Regions from separate parts of the Vibrio sp. Vb0667 genome, predicted to be linked through region 1. Evidence: riboswitches for the same ligand, from Rfam matches in the RefSeq annotation. Region 1 holds a riboswitch; the other holds the start of a gene.
The links. Region 1 has a riboswitch for lysine ahead of tet(35) (tetracycline efflux Na+/H+ antiporter family transporter Tet(35)). Riboswitches for the same ligand answer to the same signal wherever they lie in the genome.
Positions count from the first base shown of each region.

Region 2: linked by a shared signal. The riboswitch ahead of lysC (lysine-sensitive aspartokinase 3) and the one ahead of tet(35) (tetracycline efflux Na+/H+ antiporter family transporter Tet(35)) in region 1 are both predicted to bind lysine.

Region 1 covers NZ_JAWPOL010000020.1:59,460-69,850, reverse strand. Annotated here, with positions in the region: gene R8269_RS16870 (inosine/guanosine kinase) at 1-851, shown strand, start outside; gene R8269_RS16865 (H-NS family nucleoid-associated regulatory protein) at 979-1,386, opposite strand; lysine riboswitch at 1,969-2,151, shown strand; gene tet(35) (tetracycline efflux Na+/H+ antiporter family transporter Tet(35)) at 2,261-3,862, shown strand; His leader region at 4,043-4,180, shown strand; gene hisG (ATP phosphoribosyltransferase) at 4,234-5,130, shown strand; gene hisD (histidinol dehydrogenase) at 5,136-6,428, shown strand; gene hisC (histidinol-phosphate transaminase) at 6,447-7,487, shown strand; gene hisB (bifunctional histidinol-phosphatase/imidazoleglycerol-phosphate dehydratase HisB) at 7,557-8,630, shown strand; gene hisH (imidazole glycerol phosphate synthase subunit HisH) at 8,657-9,271, shown strand; gene hisA (1-(5-phosphoribosyl)-5-[(5-phosphoribosylamino)methylideneamino]imidazole-4-carboxamide isomerase) at 9,284-10,021, shown strand; gene hisF (imidazole glycerol phosphate synthase subunit HisF) at 10,003-10,391, shown strand, end outside.
Region 2 covers NZ_JAWPOL010000043.1:383-10,773, forward strand. Annotated here, with positions in the region: gene R8269_RS21870 (cation:proton antiporter) at 412-1,743, opposite strand; gene metH (methionine synthase) at 1,935-5,615, shown strand; gene lysC (lysine-sensitive aspartokinase 3) at 5,702-7,054, opposite strand; lysine riboswitch at 7,156-7,334, opposite strand; gene R8269_RS21885 (pyridoxal-phosphate-dependent aminotransferase family protein) at 7,555-8,676, shown strand; gene R8269_RS21890 (PglL family O-oligosaccharyltransferase) at 8,736-10,391, opposite strand, start outside.

The DNA of each region.
Region 1 (10,391 bases):
GTTTTGCTCTTATCACAGAAGACGGTGAACGTACTTTTGCTATCAGCGAAGGGCAAATGAACCAACTCCATCCTGATAGCATTCCAGAGAAAATCTTTAAAAATGCATCAGCACTTGTACTGACGTCATATCTAGTACGTTGCAAAGACGGCGACCCAATGCCGGAAGCAACAATGAAAGCAATTGAGTACGCGAAAAAGAATGATGTGCCTGTTGTTCTGACTTTAGGCACAAAGTTTGTTATTCAAGATGACCCTAAATATTGGCAAGAATTCATTCGAGATAACGTTTCAGTCGTTGCGATGAATGAAGATGAAGCAGAAGCACTGACGGGGGAATCTGATCCACTTGCTGCGTCTGATAAAACATTGGAGTGGGCTGATCTAGTATTGTGCACGGCGGGTCCTGTAGGTCTATTTATGGCTGGGTATACGGAGGATAGCGCGAAGCGCGAAACTTCTTTGCCATTACTTCCAGGGTCAATTGCTGAATTTAATCGTTATGAATTCAGTCGTCCGGCGAAAAAAGACTCATGCGAGACGCCAATAAAAGTGTACTCGCATATCTCGCCATATATGGGTGGCCCAGAAAAAATTAAGAATACAAATGGCGCAGGTGATGCTGCGTTATCTGCTGTTCTTCATGATATGGCAGCAAATAAATACCATAAAGAAAATGTGCCTAATTCAAGCAAGCACAGTAACGAGTATTTAACTTACTCTTCTTTTTCTCAAGTCTGCAAATACGCAAACCGTGCGAGCTACGAAGTTCTCGTGCAACATTCACCACGATTGTCGCGCGGACTTCCTGAGCGAGAAGATAGCCTAGAAGAAGCATACTGGGAACGTTAATACGAAGCGATTTAATTAACTATTCTGTAACTAAAGTAAAAGGCACATTAAGAAACGTGCCTTTTTTATTTGTAATGGTTTAAATAAAAAAGGCTCCCTATGGGAGCCTTTTAAAAATAGCACGGATCTAGATTAGGAACTCATCCAGAGATTTACCTGCATCAAGTTGCTCTTGAATCGCCGAAGGTGTACGACCTTGGCCAGTCCAAGTTTTCTCATTACCGTTTGAATCTGTGTATTTGTATTTAGCAGGGCGAGGTGCGCGCTTCGCTTTGCCTTTCGTCTTAGTTTCGCCAGATAGCGCAGTAATAAGTGCTTCTACGTCAATACCGTCTTGAGCGATTTTCTCAGCAATCTCTGCAAGCTTAGCTTCTTGCTCTGCTTGTGCTGCGCGTTCTGCTTCTTCTGCTTCACGACGCTCATCTACGACAGTAGTGAGTTTATCTAGAGCTTCTTCCAATTGTTCTAGAGTCAGCTCACGAGAAAATGCACGAAGGCTACGGATATTTAGAAGGGTTTTAGTCAGCTCTGACATAACGATTCCTATTAAAAGGTTAATGTGTTGGGCACTTTTTATCGTTACGATTAAATAATGCCAATCTATAAATAAACAAAGAGTCCTTATATTTAACTTTATCTTTTCCTTATGTGCAAATGCTAAATCAAGATTTTGTTTAAATTTGACTATTTTTTAAAGCAATTAATATTATTACACTCGAAATAAATCATTATTAGATGAGAACTAAAATCAACAATCATTATTGTATAGAGAGAGTGACAGCTTGGTTTTTTATAAAAAAATTTGAGTTATTACTTAAAAATATGAAGCATCCATCTTTAATGCTGTGTCATATATCCTTAATTTATTGATATAAGATAAACCATGATATTTCTAAGGTAGTAATAATGTTTCATAAATAACATGATTGATGTGATTTCAGTTGCACAAAACTTATGGAAGTAGGCAAGGTTTATAAATTATCTCAGTCATTATTTATTTGTTTAATTTAGTTTGATGTGTTGCATTGACTCTCATCATAAGTACAATGGCTGCCACCTGATGCAATATTGCAGACAATTTGTTGTTAATTTGTACAGTTAGTGGTTAATTGTTTGTTGTTGCCGTAGAGGCGCGGTCTCGAAGAGTAGCTATTATTGGGGTGATGCCAATGAATAATAGTGGAAGGCGAAGATTGCCGAAGTAAGTAACTCATCAAAGTTACTTGCTGGGGTTGTATCTGAAAGGAACAACACTGCCATAGTATATATTCACATTAAACTATGGAGCGCTACTGTAGGGTTGGGTGGAGTGTTCGCTTCCCTGTCGCTAAGTTCAACATGAGCACGTATCGTATGCTACGTGACTTGTCTGCAGTAGATCTCTAGCCAAACTTTGGTTTTTGAAGATCATGAATTTAATAGATTTTTCTAGTTCTCCTGTTTCATTATTGCCACCTATTGTCGCTTTGACTTTGGCGATTTTGACTCGACGTGTATTAGTTTCCTTGGGTGTAGGTATCGTGCTAGGTGCGGTGCTACTTAATAGCTGGTCTATCAGCGACACCGCAGGTTACGTCAGTTCTCAAGTTTCTTCTGTCTTTATTGAAGATGGCGGAATTAACACTTGGAACATGAGCATTGTTGGTTTCCTAATCTTATTAGGTATGACAACAGCTTTATTAACGCTATCTGGCGGTACTCGTGCTTTTGCTGAATGGGCACAATCTCGAGTGAAGAGTAAACGCGGCTCCAAACTTCTTGCCGCCTTTTTAGGCGTATTCATTTTTGTCGATGATTACTTTAATAGCCTTGCTGTTGGTGCGATCTCTCGCCCAGTAACCGATCGCTTTTATGTGTCTCGCGCTAAGCTTGCGTACATTCTAGACTCAACCGCTGCTCCAATGTGTGTAATTATGCCTGCTTCTAGCTGGGGTGCTTACATTATTACTATTATTGGCGGGATCTTAGTCTCACATGGGATCACAGAGTATTCGGCTCTTGGCGCATATGTTCGTCTTATCCCAATGAACTTCTACGCCGTTTTTGCGCTGCTAATGGTGTTCGCTGTTGCGTGGTTTGGTCTTGATATTGGTAAAATGCGTGAGCATGAGATCTCTGCATCGCAAGGTCGTGGCTTTGATAAAGACAAAGAAAATGACTCGCAAGAAGCGCATGACCTAAACGAAGAGCTAGATATCCGTGAAAGTGAAAAGGGTAAAGTGTCAGATTTGATACTTCCTATCGTGACGCTGATTATCGCGACTATCGCTTCAATGCTTTACACGGGTGGCCAAGCATTGGCTGCTGATGGTAAGGAGTTTGCGCTTCTTGGTGCTTTTGAAAATACAGATGTAGGTACATCACTAATCTACGGTAGCTTGCTTGGCTTAGCAGTTGCACTGTTTACTGTTGTGAAGCAAGGTCTACCAATGGCTGAGATCGCACGTACACTTTGGATTGGTGCTAAGTCTATGTTTGGTGCGATTCTAATCTTAGTATTTGCCTGGACCATTGGTTCTGTTATCGGTGATATGAAGACTGGTACTTACCTTTCGACAATGGCGCAGGGCAATATCAACCCTCATTGGCTCCCAGTTATCCTATTCTTGTTGTCTGGCCTGATGGCGTTCTCAACAGGTACTTCATGGGGTACGTTCGGCATCATGCTTCCAATCGCTGGAGACATGGCTGGCGCAACAGACGTAGCGCTAATGCTACCGATGCTGAGTGCGGTTTTAGCTGGTGCGGTATTCGGTGACCATTGTTCACCAATCTCAGATACGACTATCTTGTCATCGACGGGTGCACGTTGTAACCACATTGATCACGTATCAACACAGCTACCTTATGCATTATCAGTCGCGCTTGTTTCATGCGTCGGCTTTATTGCCCTTGGTATGACTGCTTCAATAGCGTTCTCGTTCATTGCAGCGTCGATAACATTCATTATCGTTTGCGCTATTTTGTCATGGCTTTCAAAGTCTAAAATAGCGTCTTGCCAGAGTGCGTAATTCACTGATTTAAAAAGTAAATTTATAGGAGGCTTCGGCCTCCTTTTTTATTTGTATTATACAATTCGAATTTTTTTAAAATTAAGGGTTGAAAAAAGTAATCAGCTTGGTTAGTGTTGTTGGTAACAAAGCAAATGAGAAGAGCCTTGAAATAAGTATGCGTAATTTTGTAATGAACATTCATCACCATCATCACCCAATCTAGTCTTTCGGGCGATGTACGCATACCCGGGAGGCAGGAAACTCCCGGAGGTAAAATCAAAGTAAAAGCAGATTTTAAACCCTCGGGAGACTTCAATCTCCCGAGGGTTTTTTAGTTTTATTAGTTTGAAAAATACTTAGATATCAAAATCTTGCATAGGGACAAAGCAATGCAAACACAACGTTTAAGAATCGCAATTCAGAAAAAAGGTCGTCTTAGCAAAGAGAGTCAAGCTCTACTAAAACAGTGCGGCGTAAAGTTCAACGTAATGGGCGAGCGTTTAGTTGTCCATTCTGAAAATATGCCAATTGATTTACTCTTGGTTCGTGACGACGACATCCCAGGTTTAATTATGGATGGCGTGGTTGACCTTGGCTTTATTGGCGAAAATGAACTAGAAGAAGTTCGCCTTGACCGCAAAGCATTAGGTGAACCCTGCGAGTTTGTTCAGCTTCGTCGACTTGATTTTGGTGGCTGTCGTTTATCTATCGCAATCGACAAGGACGAAGAGTACAACGGTCCACAAGACTTAGCTGGCAAGCGTATTGCTACAACGTATCCTCAACTTCTAAAAGCGTACATGGATGAAGCCGGCGTTCCATTCTCTACATGTATGCTGACAGGCTCTGTAGAAGTTGCCCCTCGCGCGGGTCTCGCTGATGCTATCGCTGATTTGGTTTCTACAGGTGCAACACTGGAAGCGAACGGCCTTAAAGAAGCTGAAATTATCTTCAAATCAAAAGCGACATTGATTCAACGCACAGGTGAGTTCGACGCAGACAAAGTGGCGCTAATCGAAAAGCTGTTAACTCGCATGCAAGGCGTGCAGCAAGCGAAAGAATCTAAGTACATTATGCTTCACGCCCCAGCAGAGAAGTTAGATCAAATTAAAGCACTACTGCCAGGTGCTGAAGACCCAACTGTTCTTCCTCTTTCTGCAGATAAGCAGAAAATGGCTGTTCACTTAGTGAGTTCTGAAAACCTATTCTGGGAAACAATGGAACAGCTGAAAGAGTTGGGCGCAAGTTCAATTCTCGTTCTACCAATTGAAAAAATGATGGAGTAAGCATCATGAGAACAGTCGTTTGGCAATCATTAAGTGAGAATCAGCAAGACTCTATTTTGGAGCGCCCTGCTATTGCAGAAGGTGCCAATATCACCACTGCTGTGGCCGAAGTTATTGCTAAAGTTCGAGAAGAAGGTGACTCTGCTCTTATTGAGCTGACAGAAAAGTTTGACCGTGTTAAGCCTGAATCCATTCGTGTTTCTTCTCAGGAAATTAAGGCAGCGTCAGAGCGTTTGTCAGAGTCAATGAAGAGCGCACTAGAGCAAGCTTACGCCAATATTTCTAAGTTCCACAAAGCGCAAAAGCCGCAACCGATCAAGGTGGAAACCCAGCCAGGTGTCCTTTGTGAACAAGTAACACGCCCAATTCAAAAAGTGGGTTTGTACATTCCTGGTGGCAGTGCGCCTTTGCCATCGACTGTTTTGATGCTCGGCGTTCCTGCAAAAATTGCAGGTTGTCGTAAAGTCGTTCTTTGTTCTCCACCCCCAATCGCTGATGAGATCCTTTATGTCGCGAAACTGTGTGGCATTGATGAGGTGTATAACGTCGGTGGTGGCCAAGCAGTTGCTGCAATGGCTTATGGCACCGAGACTGTATCGAAAGTAGATAAGATCTTTGGTCCGGGCAACGCTTACGTGACCGAAGCAAAACGACAGGTTAGCAATGATTTCCGCGGTGCTGCGATTGATATGCCAGCAGGGCCATCAGAAGTTCTTGTGATTGCCGATGAAACCGCAGATCCAGACTTTATCGCTGCGGATCTTTTGAGCCAAGCAGAACACGGTCCTGATTCTCAAGTGGTATTGGTGACTCCTTCTCCTGTGATTGCTGATCAAGTGACGGATGCGGTTCAACGTCAGCTTAAGGAGCTATCTCGTGCAGACATCGCAGAAAAGGCTCTGGCATCAAGCTTGATCATTATTTCCGAGTCGATGACGCAGTCAGTTTCTATTTCCAATTACTACGGTCCTGAGCACTTGATTGTTCAGACTAAGAACCCTCGTGAGCTTCTACCTCTACTTGATAATGCAGGCTCTATCTTCCTTGGGGATTGGTCGCCTGAATCTGCGGGAGATTACGCATCGGGGACTAACCACGTCCTTCCTACTTACGGTTACACACGTACTTATTCAAGCTTAGGTTTGGCGGATTTCTCTAAACGAATGACGGTTCAGGAGCTTTCTGCTGATGGTTTAAAGAACCTTGCACCAACGGTAGTCACGATGGCTGAAGCGGAAGGTCTGGACGCTCACAAACGTGCTGTTACTATCCGCGTAGAAAAATTAGCAAGTAAGTAAGAATAAGAGAGTAATGAGATGGAAAAGCTAGCGCGTAAACAAGTCCAACAGCTTACCCCTTATATGTCGGCTCGCCGAATCGGTGGTACGGGTGACGTATGGCTAAATGCCAACGAATCACCATTTAACAATGAATACAAAACAGACTTTGCTCGTCTTAATCGTTACAGCGAATGCCAACCGAAAGAACTGATTTCCGCTTACGCAGCGTATGCTGGTGTGAAACCAGAACAAACACTGACTTCTCGCGGCGCAGACGAAGGTATTGAGTTATTAATTCGTGCATTCTGTGAGCCGGGTGAAGATGCGATTCTTTACTGCCCACCAACTTACGGTATGTACGCCATCAGTGCAGAAACCATCGGTGTAGAGCGCAAAACCGTGCCGCTAACGTCAGATTGGCAACTAGACCTTGCAGGCATCGAAGCTAATCTGGATAACGTGAAACTGGTTTTTGTATGTTCGCCAAACAACCCAACGGGTAACTTGGTTAAGCGTGAGGACATTGTGTCTCTGCTTGAGATGACAAAAGACCGTGCAATCGTGGTGATGGATGAAGCGTACATCGATTTTTGTCCAGAAGCGTCAACGTTAGACCTACTGGCGCAATACCCGAATCTTGCGATTCTGCGTACTCTGTCGAAAGCTTTTGCGCTTGCAGGTCTGCGTTGTGGATTTACGCTTGCGAACGAAGAGCTTATTAATGTACTTCTTAAAGTTATCGCACCTTACCCAGTCCCAGTTCCAGTGGCAGAAATTGCGACTCAGGCGCTTTCGGAAGCTGGTTTAGCACGAGCGAAGTTTCAAGTTCTCGATTTGAATGCAAACCGTGCTTACTTGCAAGTTGGCCTTTCAATGATTCCGGGTTTGGAAGTGTTTGAAGGGTGGGGGAACTACCTATTGGTGAAATTCCCAGATGGCGATGACCTTTTCAAAGCGGCTTGGGATACGGGCATTATTTTGCGTAACTCGCCAATTGAAAACTGTGTGCGTATCAGTGTGGGTAACCGTGACGAGTGCGAAAAAACGCTTGGATTTATCAGAAACTACTACGCATAAATAGAGACAGAATTTATCGCTCTCGCTCAATAGCGGGAGCGCCAAAAGAATAGCAATAAGGAAGTTCGAGTGAGCAAACAACAAAAAATCCTTTTTATTGATCGTGATGGCACCTTAATTGTCGAGCCGCCGATTGATTTTCAAGTAGACCGTTTAGATAAACTAAAACTGGAACCATTTGTTATCCCAAGCCTGTTGTCGTTGCAGGATGCAGGATACCGCCTAGTGATGGTCACGAACCAAGATGGTTTGGGTACCGACAGTTACCCACAAGCTGATTTTGATGCACCACACAACATGATGATGGAGATCTTTGAATCTCAAGGTGTGAAATTTGATGATGTGCTGATTTGTCCTCACTTTGATGAAGACAACTGCTCTTGCCGTAAGCCTAAATTGGGCTTGGTAAAAGAGTACCTTCAAGGTGGCAAAGTGGATTTCCAAAACTCTGTTGTGATTGGCGATCGTCAAACCGATCTTCAACTTGCAGAAAACATGGCAATTCGTGGTATTCAATACAACCCAGAAACCATGGGCTGGAAACAGATCCTAAAAGATCTCACAGTGAAGGCGCGCGTGGCTGAAGTGGTCCGCACCACAAAAGAAACAGACATCAAAGTATTCGTTAATCTTGACGAGCAAGGCGGTAATGACATTTCTACAGGTCTTGGCTTTTTTGACCACATGCTGGATCAAATCGCGACGCACGGTGGATTCCAAATGGTGTGCAAAGTGGAAGGTGACCTGCACATTGATGATCACCACACAGTGGAAGATACCGCTCTTGCGTTAGGTCAAGCGTTGAAGGAAGCACTGAGTGACAAGCGTGGTATTGGTCGCTTTGGCTTTAGCTTGCCAATGGATGAGTGTTTGGCGCAATGCGCACTAGACCTATCAGGTCGTCCTTACCTTAAGTTCGACGCGCAGTTTAGTCGTGAGCAAGTGGGTGATCTTTCAACAGAGATGGTGGTTCACTTCTTCCGCTCTCTGACTGACACATTAGCGTGTACGTTGCACCTTTCTTCTGCGGGCAACAATGATCACCACATCATTGAAAGTCTATTTAAAGCGTTTGGTCGTACGTTACGCCAAGCAATCAAAGTAGAAGGCACTGAGCTACCAAGTAGTAAAGGCGTGCTTTAAGGCTAACGTTAGCAAGGAGAAAAACAGTGACAGAACAGAAAGTTGTCATTATCGATACTGGCTGTGCCAACGTTTCTTCGGTGAAGTTTGCCATTGAACGCCTAGGCTATGACGTAACGATTTCAAAAGATCCGCAAGTCGTATTATCCGCAGATAAGCTATTCCTACCGGGTGTGGGAACCGCCAGCGAAGCGATGAAGAACCTAGAAGAGCGCGATCTGATCAGCTTGGTAAAACAGGTAGAAAAGCCATTACTAGGTATCTGTTTAGGCATGCAACTGTTGGGCAAAGTGTCTCAAGAGAAAGGGCAGAAAGCCGACGAGTTAGTTGAGTGTCTTGGACTTTGTGATGGCGAAGTGAAGCTACTACAAACTGGCGATTTGCCGTTGCCGCATATGGGGTGGAACACGGTCTCTGCAAAAGCAGGTAATCCACTTTTCAAAGATATTGAAGAAGGAGAGTATTTCTACTTCGTGCACAGCTTTGCGATGCCTGTTGGGGATTACACGATTGCGGAATGTGAATACGGCAACCCGTTCACAGCAGCAGTACAAAGCGGTAACTATTACGGCGTGCAATTCCACCCTGAGCGTTCTTCAAAAGCGGGCGCGAAGCTTATTCAAAACTTCTTAGAATTATAAAAGGGATTTAGTGTGATTATTCCAGCTCTTGATTTAATTGAAGGACAGGTGGTTCGCCTTTATCAAGGTGATTACGGCCAAGTAACTGAGTACAAAGTCGACCCAGCAGAGCAGTTCAACTTGTACCACCAAGCGGGTGCTAACTGGCTGCACTTAGTGGATTTAACTGGCGCGAAAGACACGACAGCACGTCAACTTGATTTAATTGCAAAGCTACTAGCAAGCACGCCAGCGAACATCCAAATCGGTGGCGGAGTGCGCACAGAGCAAGACGTGATTGATCTGCTAGAAGCGGGGGCTCAGCGTGTTGTCGTTGGCTCAACAGCAGTAAAACAGCCAGAGCTTGTGAAAGGTTGGATGGAAAAATACGGCGCAGAGAAAATCGTTCTCGCGCTAGACATCAACATCGATCAAGACGGTACGCGTAAAGTGGCGATCTCTGGTTGGCAAGAAGACTCAGGCGTGACCATCGAAGCTCTGATCAACGATTACTTAACGGTAGGTTTGCAGCACGTGCTTTGTACGGACATTTCTCGTGACGGTACGCTAGAAGGCTCAAACGTTGAGCTTTACATCGACTTATGTAAACAATACCCACAAGTGCAGTTCCAATCTTCAGGTGGCATCGGTTCATTAGCAGATATCGAAGCGCTAAAAGGCAGCGGTGTTGCTGGCGTGATTGTTGGTCGTGCGCTGTTAGATGGTAAGTTCACAGCAGAGGAGGCATTTGCATGCTGGCAAAGCGAATAATTCCATGTCTTGATGTTCGTGATGGACAAGTGGTGAAGGGCGTCCAGTTCCGCAACCACGAAATCATTGGCGACATCGTTCCTCTGGCGCAGCGTTATGCGGAAGAAGGCGCTGACGAGCTTGTGTTCTACGATATTACCGCTTCAAGTGATGGGCGTGTCGTTGACAAAAGTTGGGTCGCTCGCGTTGCTGAAGTGATTGATATTCCCTTCTGTGTCGCTGGTGGTATTAAATCAGCGGAAGATGCAGCGCGCATTCTTGAGTTTGGTGCAGACAAAGTGTCTATTAACTCACCTGCATTGGCTAACCCGCAACTGATTACTGACCTTGCTGATAAGTTTGGTGTGCAATGTATCGTCGTTGGTATCGA
Region 2 (10,391 bases), on a different contig from region 1:
CTAAATTTCTGTTAAGGCTTTGATCTACTGAATGCTAGCTCAGTTTTATCTTGATGAGGTTGCTAACCTGTTTGGGTTCTGAACGCAATCACCCTAAATGTCTCTTTCTCATAAAAATACAAACTCGCTCATTGCTAAGTATTGTGGAAGTTTAGCTTTGATGTTTGCGAGGAGCCTATATTGCCAAGGGAAGAGAAGTGATACAGATGAAAATGGGTAAATTAAAAGGCTCGTCTATGAATACTATCTATCGGCAATAGTTAGTATCTATGAAAATGTAGCGTAGCGATTCTTAGTATATTTGAAGGTATATCAAAGAATAAGGAGCATTAGTCCTTGAAGGGGAGTCTGAAAATTAGTTATGAAAAAAGCAGCTAGGTAGCTGCTTTTTATTTATTAAGTTACGTGTCTTTAAGAGTCCAATGGCTCCGTATGTTCCGGAGTGGTTATTGCTTGGTTATTCTCTTCCATCTTCTTCTCTTCTGCTTTTGCTTTTTCAATCATTGGAGTGATTGTTGAGCCTTGAATGAGGATAGAGAAAACAACGACGGAGTAGGTCATTACAAGAATAATCTCTTTTACATCGATTAACTTATCTTGAATCACCCAAATACCAGATGGAATAGAAAGTGCCATCGCTAGTGCTAGGCCTCCGCGTAAACCGCCCCACGTCAAAATACGCACTGACCATGGATTATATTTTCTGTAACGTTTAAAGCCTATGTAAGAAAGAAATACACTTAGATAGCGAGCTGCTAGTACAAGAGGGACTGAAATAGCCATCATGATCCAGTCTTCTTTGTGGAATTCAAATAGCAGCATCGACATGCCGATCAGTAGGAATAACACGCCATTCAAGAACTCATCAACAAGCTCCCAAAAATGGTCAAGGTGATCTTCACTCTCTTTTGAAAAGCCAATAAAGCGTGTCCAGTTGCCAATCATAATACCGGATACAACCATCGCGAGTGGGCCTGATACATGGATGTATTCAGCAAATGCGTAACCTGCTGTTGGGACACCAATGGTAAGTAACAATTCCATTGAGTGATCATCGGTGGCACTGATCAAGTAGTGGAATAGCAAACCGAGGACGAAACCATATGTGATACCACCGATAGCTTCTTGGATGAAGAGTAAGGTGACACTACCTACAGTTGGTGCCTCAGTGCCAAATGCAATCGTAAATAGAGTGACGAAGATAACCAAACCGAAGCCATCATTGAAGAGCGATTCTCCTTCAATCTGAGTGGAGATACGTTTAGGAGCATCTAGTTTTTTCACAATAGCCAATACAGCGATTGGGTCAGTTGGCGATATTAGAGCACCAAATAGTAAGCAGTAGACCAAATCAAATTGGATGCCAATTAACTGACAAAACCCATACAGCGCAAATCCAATAAAGAACGTAGAAAACAGTGTAGCTCCAAGGGCTAAAACAGTGATCTCCCACTTTTGATCTTTAAGGTTCGGGAGTTTGATGCCTAGTCCACCAGCAAATAGTAAGAAGCCAAGAATGCCTTTGAGCAAGAAATCTTCGAAGTTAATCCTTGTGACCGTCTCCGTCGCAATTTCGGTGAGATGGAACCAGTTGTTTTGACCCGCAATTAAGATTAGAAGTGAAAGCACCATTGAACCTGCGGTAATCGCAATGGTGGTTTGCATCTTTCCTATCTTGCTGTTTACAAAAGCAATTAGCATCGCAGCTGCGGATAGAAAACATAAAGTATGATAGACCGACATAGAGCTCTCTATTTGTAACATTTTATGAATGGAATTCTCGGCTGATGCTGCTTAAATAGCAAACATTTTTTCGTGATTATTTTGTAAGTTAAGAAGGAGATAAAATAATCATTAATTCCACGTTTAGACGTCTAGACTCCTGAAGTTTGTGTGATAGGATGGAAAGATAACTAAAGGAATGAGGCTGTACTGTGGGAAGTAACGTAAGACAACAGATTGAAGCTCAATTGAAGCAACGTATTCTTTTGATTGATGGTGGTATGGGAACCATGATTCAAGGGTACAAACTTGAAGAGCAAGACTATCGAGGAACGCGCTTTGCGGATTGGCATTGTGATCTAAAAGGTAACAACGACCTGTTGGTTCTAAGTCAGCCTCAACTTATCAAGGAAATTCACGCTGCATATTTAGAAGCGGGTGCAGATATTCTTGAGACCAACACTTTTAACGCAACAACCATTGCGATGGCTGACTACGAGATGGAAAGCCTAAGTGAAGAAATTAACTTTGCAGCTGCCAAGCTTGCACGTGAAGTTGCAGACGAATGGACCGCAAAAACACCCGATAAACCACGTTATGTCGCAGGGGTTTTAGGGCCGACAAACCGAACTTGTTCTATTTCTCCTGATGTAAATGACCCCGGATATCGAAATGTTTCTTTCGACGAGTTAGTTGAGGCTTACTCTGAATCGACTCGAGCGCTTATTAAAGGTGGTTCAGACCTTATTCTTATCGAGACCATCTTCGATACGCTTAACGCTAAGGCTTGTTCATTTGCTGTTGAAAGTGTGTTTGAAGAGATGGGTATTGAGTTACCTGTGATGATCTCGGGGACTATTACTGATGCTTCCGGTAGAACATTATCCGGTCAAACCACAGAAGCGTTTTACAACTCATTACGTCATGTTAAACCGATTTCGTTTGGTTTGAACTGTGCACTTGGCCCGGATGAACTGCGTCCTTATGTTGAAGAGCTCTCTCGTATATCAGAATCTTTTGTTTCCGCTCACCCAAATGCTGGGCTTCCGAATGCATTCGGCGAATACGATTTGTCGCCAGAAGATATGGCTAAGCATGTTAAAGAGTGGGCTCAAAGTGGCTTTTTAAACTTGATTGGTGGGTGTTGTGGTACAACTCCTGAGCACATTCGCCAAATGGCACTCGCGGTTGAAAATATCGCCCCTCGTCAATTACCTGAACTTCCCGTTGCTTGTCGCTTGTCTGGCTTAGAGCCGCTCGCGATTGATAAAGACTCTTTATTTATCAATGTCGGTGAGCGTACGAATGTAACCGGTTCTGCGCGTTTTAAGCGCTTGATTAAAGAAGAGCTGTACGATGAAGCGCTCGATGTGGCTCGTCAACAAGTTGAAAATGGCGCTCAAATTATCGATATCAACATGGATGAAGGCATGTTGGATGCACAAGCTTGTATGGTTCGCTTTTTAAACCTTTGTGCGTCAGAACCTGAAATCTCAAAAGTACCAATCATGGTTGACTCTTCCAAGTGGGAGGTTATTGAAGCCGGTCTTAAGTGCATCCAAGGCAAAGGCATTGTTAACTCGATCTCTCTCAAAGAAGGCAAAGAGAAATTCGTTGAACAAGCTAAGTTGATCCGCCGTTACGGTGCGGCTGTGATTGTGATGGGGTTTGATGAGATTGGGCAAGCAGATACACGTGAGCGCAAAGTAGAAATTTGTACCAACGCTTACCGAATTCTTGTTGATGAAGTGGGCTTTCCACCAGAAGACATCATTTTTGACCCAAACATTTTTGCCATTGCTACGGGGATCGAGGAGCATAATAACTACGCGGTGGATTTCATTGAAGCCGTTGGCGATATCAAACGTGATTTACCACATGCGATGATCTCGGGTGGTGTTTCTAACGTCTCATTCTCTTTCCGTGGCAATAACTATGTACGTGAAGCGATTCACGCGGTGTTCCTCTACCACTGTTTTAAAAATGGTATGGATATGGGGATTGTGAATGCGGGTCAGTTAGAAATCTACGATAACGTGCCTGAAAAATTGCGTGAGGCTGTGGAAGATGTCGTTCTTAACCGTCGTGATGACGCCACTGAGAGATTGTTAGATATCGCGGCGGAATATGCAGGCAAAGGGGTAGGTAAAGAGGAGGATGCCTCTGCACTTGAGTGGAGAACTTGGCCTGTTGAAAAGCGCTTAGAGCACGCGTTAGTGAAAGGAATAACTGAGTTCATCGTTGATGATACCGAAGAGGCTCGTGTCAACGCTTCAAAGCCATTAGAGGTGATTGAAGGCCCACTAATGGATGGGATGAACGTCGTCGGAGACTTGTTTGGTGAAGGTAAAATGTTCCTTCCTCAGGTCGTAAAATCTGCACGAGTGATGAAGCAAGCAGTCGCGCATCTGGAGCCCTACATCAATGCAGAAAAGCAGGTGGGACAAACAAACGGTAAGATTTTGCTAGCGACGGTCAAAGGTGATGTACATGATATCGGGAAAAATATCGTTGGCGTTGTATTGCAGTGCAATAACTACGAAATTATCGATCTTGGTGTCATGGTTCCTTGCGAAAAGATCTTAAAAGTAGCGCAAGAAGAAAACGTCGATATTATTGGTTTATCAGGGTTGATCACGCCTTCATTAGACGAAATGGTGCATGTTGCAAAAGAGATGGAGCGTCTCGACTTTAACTTACCTCTTCTCATCGGTGGCGCAACAACGTCAAAAGCCCATACAGCAGTTAAGATTGAGCAAAATTACAAGCATCCAGTGGTTTACGTGAACAACGCCTCACGTGCAGTGGGCGTATGTACTTCTCTTCTGTCAGATGAACGTCGCCCTGAATTTGTTGAAAAACTTCAAGCTGATTACGAACGAGTACGTGATCAACATAATCGAAAGAAACCGAGAACCAAACCAGTGACATTAGAAGCTGCTCGAGCGAATAAAGTTGCTATCGATTGGGAAGCTTATACTCCTCCAGTGCCTGTTAAGCCTGGCATTCATATCTTCGATGATTTTGATGTGGCTATATTACGTCAATACATCGATTGGACACCATTCTTTATGACTTGGTCACTTGTGGGTAAGTATCCAACAATTTTCCAACATGAAGAAGTTGGTGAAGAAGCAAAACGTTTATTCGAAGATGCCAACGAGATACTTGATCGAGTTGAGCGAGAAGGCCTGTTAAAAGCGCGTGGAATGTGTGGCTTATTCCCTGCTGCGAGCGTGGGGGACGACATTGAAGTTTATGCTGATGAAACTCGTACCGACGTTGTGAAAGTATTACGTAACTTGCGACAACAGACCGAGAAACCAAAAGGATTCAACTATTGTTTATCCGACTACATCGCACCTAAAGAGTCGGGTAAGCATGATTGGATAGGGGCATTTGCTGTCACTGGTGGTATTGGTGAACGAGAGCTTGCTGATGAATACAAAGCACAGGGAGATGATTACAACGCAATTATGATTCAAGCGGTGGCGGATCGCCTAGCCGAAGCGTTTGCTGAGTATTTGCATGAGCGTGTCCGTAAAGAAATTTGGGGTTATGCTGCGGATGAAGATTTATCTAACGATGATCTCATTCGTGAAAAATACCAAGGTATTCGCCCTGCACCAGGTTATCCAGCGTGCCCTGAGCATACTGAAAAAGGACCGCTTTGGGAGCTACTTAATGTGGAAGAGAATATTGGCATGACTCTAACCTCCAGCTATGCAATGTATCCGGGCGCGTCAGTCTCTGGTTGGTATTTCTCTCATCCTGACTCACGTTACTTTGCGATCGCACAGATTCAAGAAGATCAGCTAGAGAGTTACGCCGATCGTAAGGGGTGGGATAGGATCGAGGCTGAAAAATGGTTAGGGCCAAACATTAACGGTTAAATTGATGTTTACCTCGTCCAAATGTAACAACTATTGAAACAACAAAGGGCTGCAGATACGCAGCCCTTTGTTTTATTGAGTTGAACTTACTTCTCAAACAACTCCGTGTGGAGTTTTTGTATGGCTTGTTTCGATACCGATTCATGGAGCAAGAAGCATAAGTTGTGAGGGCTAGCGCCATAACAAATCATGCGTAGGTTAAAATCTTCTAGCGTGCCAAAAACCTGTTTCGCGTAGCCTTTACTCTCACTCATGTTGTTACCAATGAGAGCAACGAGGCATAGGTCATGTTCAACTTCTACCTTACATAACTCTTCTAACTCTTCTCGTGCAGCTTGCGGCAGCTGCGGCGCGCCACCAGATGTATCAGTTTGATCAAGTGTTAACGATACACTGATTTCAGATGTCGTGATCAAATCGACAGAGATCTTATGCTTTGCAAGGATCTCAAAGACCTTTGCTAAGAAACCGTATGCGTGGAACATATTGGCGCTGCGTAGCGTTACCATGGTTTGGTTACAACGCAAAGCTAGCGCACGGAATAACGGTGAGCTTTCGACTTGGTGGCGAATCCAAGTTCCCCCTTTTTCAGGCTCTTTCGATGACCCTACAAATACCGGAATGTCGTGGCGCAATGCAGGTACTAGCGTAGAAGGGTGAAGGATTTTAGCGCCAAAGTTAGCCATTTCTGAAGCTTCACTAAAGCTGATCTCAGGAATTGGTGAGGCTTTTGGTGCAATTCGCGGGTCTGTTGTGTAGATACCCGGAACATCAGTCCAGATTTCTAGCCCTGCCGCTTTAACGCTCTCAGCAATTAAGGCGGCGCTGTAATCGCTGCCCCCTCGACCTAATGTTGTTGTATTACCGGCTTCGTCAGATCCTATGAAGCCTTGAGTAACAACAACGGATTGTTGGCAAAGTGGTACGAGTTTATCTTGCGCAAGCGTCGAAATTGCTTCAATGTTTGGCTCCGCGCGACCAAAGTTGTCATCAGTACGCAGCACATCGCGGATATCAAAGCGCACTGCTTGAATGCCTCGCTCACACATTAACTGAGTTAGAATGTGCGTCGACATGAGTTCACCACATGCGACTAAATGATCGGTTAACTTCGCACTAGCTTGGATAGATGCAGCCTCGGCCAGGCTGGTTACGGTATCTAATATGCCATACACCTCGGCAGCAGTTTTCGTGCTGTCTTCGAGCTGAGTTAAAATGGCGTCATGAATGTTGGCCAGATTTTGCAGTAGCTCAGTACGGTGCGTTTGATCCTGAACACCGTTGGCGAGTTCTACCAATAGGTTGGTGACGCCAGAGCAAGCGCTGCTCACGACTAGGCGAGTATTTGGATTGTTTTCGATAATGGTGGCGCAACGACTCATTGCCTCATAGTTGGCAACACTGGTTCCACCGAATTTAGCTACGTTAAATGCGCTCACTGCGTTCTCCCACGACTTCCTAAAAAATTGTACATCCAATGTTTAGTGAGAAAAGGAACAGAGCAAAAAGAGAGGCATTTAGAATGCTATTTGAAAAATTTACCCTCAGAAGCCCTTCATCAGACTGCGCTGATGACAGTTGATGGGATTCAGCCCAATTCAACCGACAAGTCAAATCCTGCAACTTTGACTTACCTCGGCACTACTCCCCCTCAATGATTGGTGTTGGAATTGCGGTTCCACAAATCATCTACCTGGGTAGCGCTCCTCTTCTACATAAAGCTCAAACATTGAACGGTTTTGAGGCCTTAATGTCAATCAATATTTCAACCTTTATGGTGTTTTTTATTAACGATTTTGTGACACTGGTTTGACCTCCATACTTACGGCTAATTGCTGATAGAGGAAAAATCTATTAGGGTGGAGAACCCTACACCTGAGCCATGTTATTGAATAGAACTTTTAGAATGCTCAGGATAAAAGATAATCAAGGAGCTGACATGTCGATCCAAAGCTTTATTCCACCTCACCGTATTTTAATGGGACCTGGTCCTTCTGATATTTATCCTCAAGTGTTACAAGCACTAAGTCGTCCTACGGTAGGTCACCTTGATCCTCTGTTTATCGGTATGATGGATGAGCTCAAGCAGCTATTGAAGTATGCCTTTCAAACTGACAATGAATTCACTATTGCGGTTTCAGCCCCTGGTAGTGCAGGGATGGAAACCTGCTTTGTAAACTTGATCGAGAAAGGCGATAAAGTGATCGTTTGCCGTAACGGTGTATTTGGTGAACGCATGCGCGAAAATGTCGTCCGTGCTGGTGGTGAAGTTGTTATCGTCGATGATGAATGGGGGACGCCTGTTTCCATTGATAAAGTCGAGCAAGCACTCGAACAGCACCCAGATACAAAAATTCTTGCTTTTGTGCATGCGGAAACCTCAACTGGTACAGTCAGTGATGCTCAAGCATTGGGTAAGCTGGCGAAACAGCATAATGCATTATCTATTGTTGATGCGGTGACGTCACTTGGTGGTGTGCCGTTAAAAGTGGATGAATGGCAACTGGATGCGGTTTACTCTGGTAGTCAAAAATGTTTGTCATGTGTACCTGGGCTCTCACCAGTGACGTTTTCTCCTGCCGCGATTGAAAAGATTCAAGCAAGAACAACACCAGTACAGAGTTGGTTCCTCGATCAGAGTTTAGTTTTGGGGTATTGGAGTGGAGAAGGCAAGCGTAGTTACCATCATACGGCGCCAGTTAATAGCTTGTATGCGCTTCATGAAGCTTTATTGATACTGAAAAATGAAGGATTAGAAAACGCTTGGGCTCGTCACCAACTGATGCATGAAAAACTCAAAAATGGCTTACAAAAGTTAGGCTTTGAATTTGTTGTGGACGAAGCCCATCGGTTGCCACAATTAAATGCGATTTACGTGCCTGAAGGAGTTGATGAAGCAAAAGTTCGTGCTCACTTGCTAGAAACCTATAACCTAGAAATTGGTGCAGGCCTTGGGGCATTAGCTGGTAAAGCGTGGCGTATTGGCTTAATGGGTTACGGCGCTCGATCTGAAAACGTTGCGCTGTGCTTAAAAGCGTTAGAAGAGTCACTCACTGAATAAAATCATACAGCAATGAGATAAAGAAAAGCGAAGGTCATCCCTTCGCTTTTTGGTATTTATTACTCAGCTCCTGAAGTGGGGGCTGGTGAGGCAGATATTGCTTGAGAAGGTGGCTGGTAATTGACGTCACTGAAATCAATCTTCGGGAACAAAAACTGCGCTTCAGCTCTAATTTGCTCCGCTTTACTTGAGTCATCTAAGCCTTGGTAGGCCAAAATCAAATTATTATAAAATGCAGGGCGAGGCTTATCTTTGATGATTTTTAGCGACCAATCGATATAAGGCTGAATCAAGGTTGCGTCTTGTTGGTACAGCCCAAGGTTTAAAAACGTGCTATAGACATCCCAATCAAACCTGTCTTTCCAAACTACAGGGTTACTGACTTGATTCAGAATATCAGGGTTAGTTGGTCTAGTGGTCTCAAACTTCGTCAATACATAATTCGTATGTAATGCGCTTACCATGTAAAACGTAAACGCAACGGGAAGTACCAAACTAAAAACACGCAGCAAGCTTTTGGTTACATTACTAAAGCCGACTTGTCGATAACGAGAGACGCGCTGATCGACCCAGTACAGTAGGATAACGAAGATCAACCAATGCACGAGAGAGTGGTAGAAAGGGTATTCCAGTTGTGAGTGCAATACGATAGGTATAAACAAGGCCAGCAACGCAAGACGAGTTCCGCGTTTGGCTTGATAGATTCGATACAGTACCAGTGCCATCGCTAAGAAGATGCCGAGTATTGGCAGCAAGCCACCTTCTACTCCCCAGTAAAGCAGCTCGTTATGCGGATGATCCATGGCTGGCAAACCAGCTGGGTAATTCTCATTTAGGGCATGTTGACGAGCCGTATACAGCATGTACTCAGATTCAAACTTACCATATCCATAACCAGTAAAAGGCTTTTCAATCACCATGTCTAATGTTTGCGGAAAAGTATACGCTCGAGGAGACTCCATATTTACTTTTTCTGCGGCTAACCCACCTCCATCAGGAAAGGCAAGATGCATGACAACGACGGAGAATAAGAGCCCACTTACAAGTGACACAACCCAGCGGATAAAGCGCCCTTTGGTTGCAAAACGGTACATGTATGGAATGACCAACAACACGGCGATGACCGAGGCTAACCAACCAGTGCGTGAAGCCAACGCCACAATTAGTGGTAAAGTTAAAACTGGCACGGCATAGAGAAGGTAAACATCGCTTAACTTACGGTCGTATTTGTAGGGCTGACGTGCAAGTAAATAGCTGGCAATCACCAACCCTGTCGCAAGAAAGCTGGCCATTACATTGGGCTGTTGGAAAATACCATAAGGACGATTGGCCACCGTGTCGTAACCAAACGGATTACCTGGTTTGAGATACAGATATTGTGTCAGACCAAAAATGGCTTCGATAACAACCGCAAGGACAATGAACCATAATAGGCGTTGGCGATGTTTATTACTGAAATGAAATTGTTGTAAAACAATAAAGAACAGGACACCACACCACAGGCCAATGAGCTTATTGGCTGCCAAGCTGCTATTCGCATTTGGGTACAGAATGGGCACTGTCATGATAAGAGCACTAATGAACAAGCCGATGGTTAGTTTTGAGTAACGTAGCACTCGATTATTCGCTAGTTGGTAACACCCAATGCCTAATGCAAAGCTAAAAGCAATCCAAGTTGTCGCATTGAACGAAAGCGAAAGCCCCGAACCGCCGGG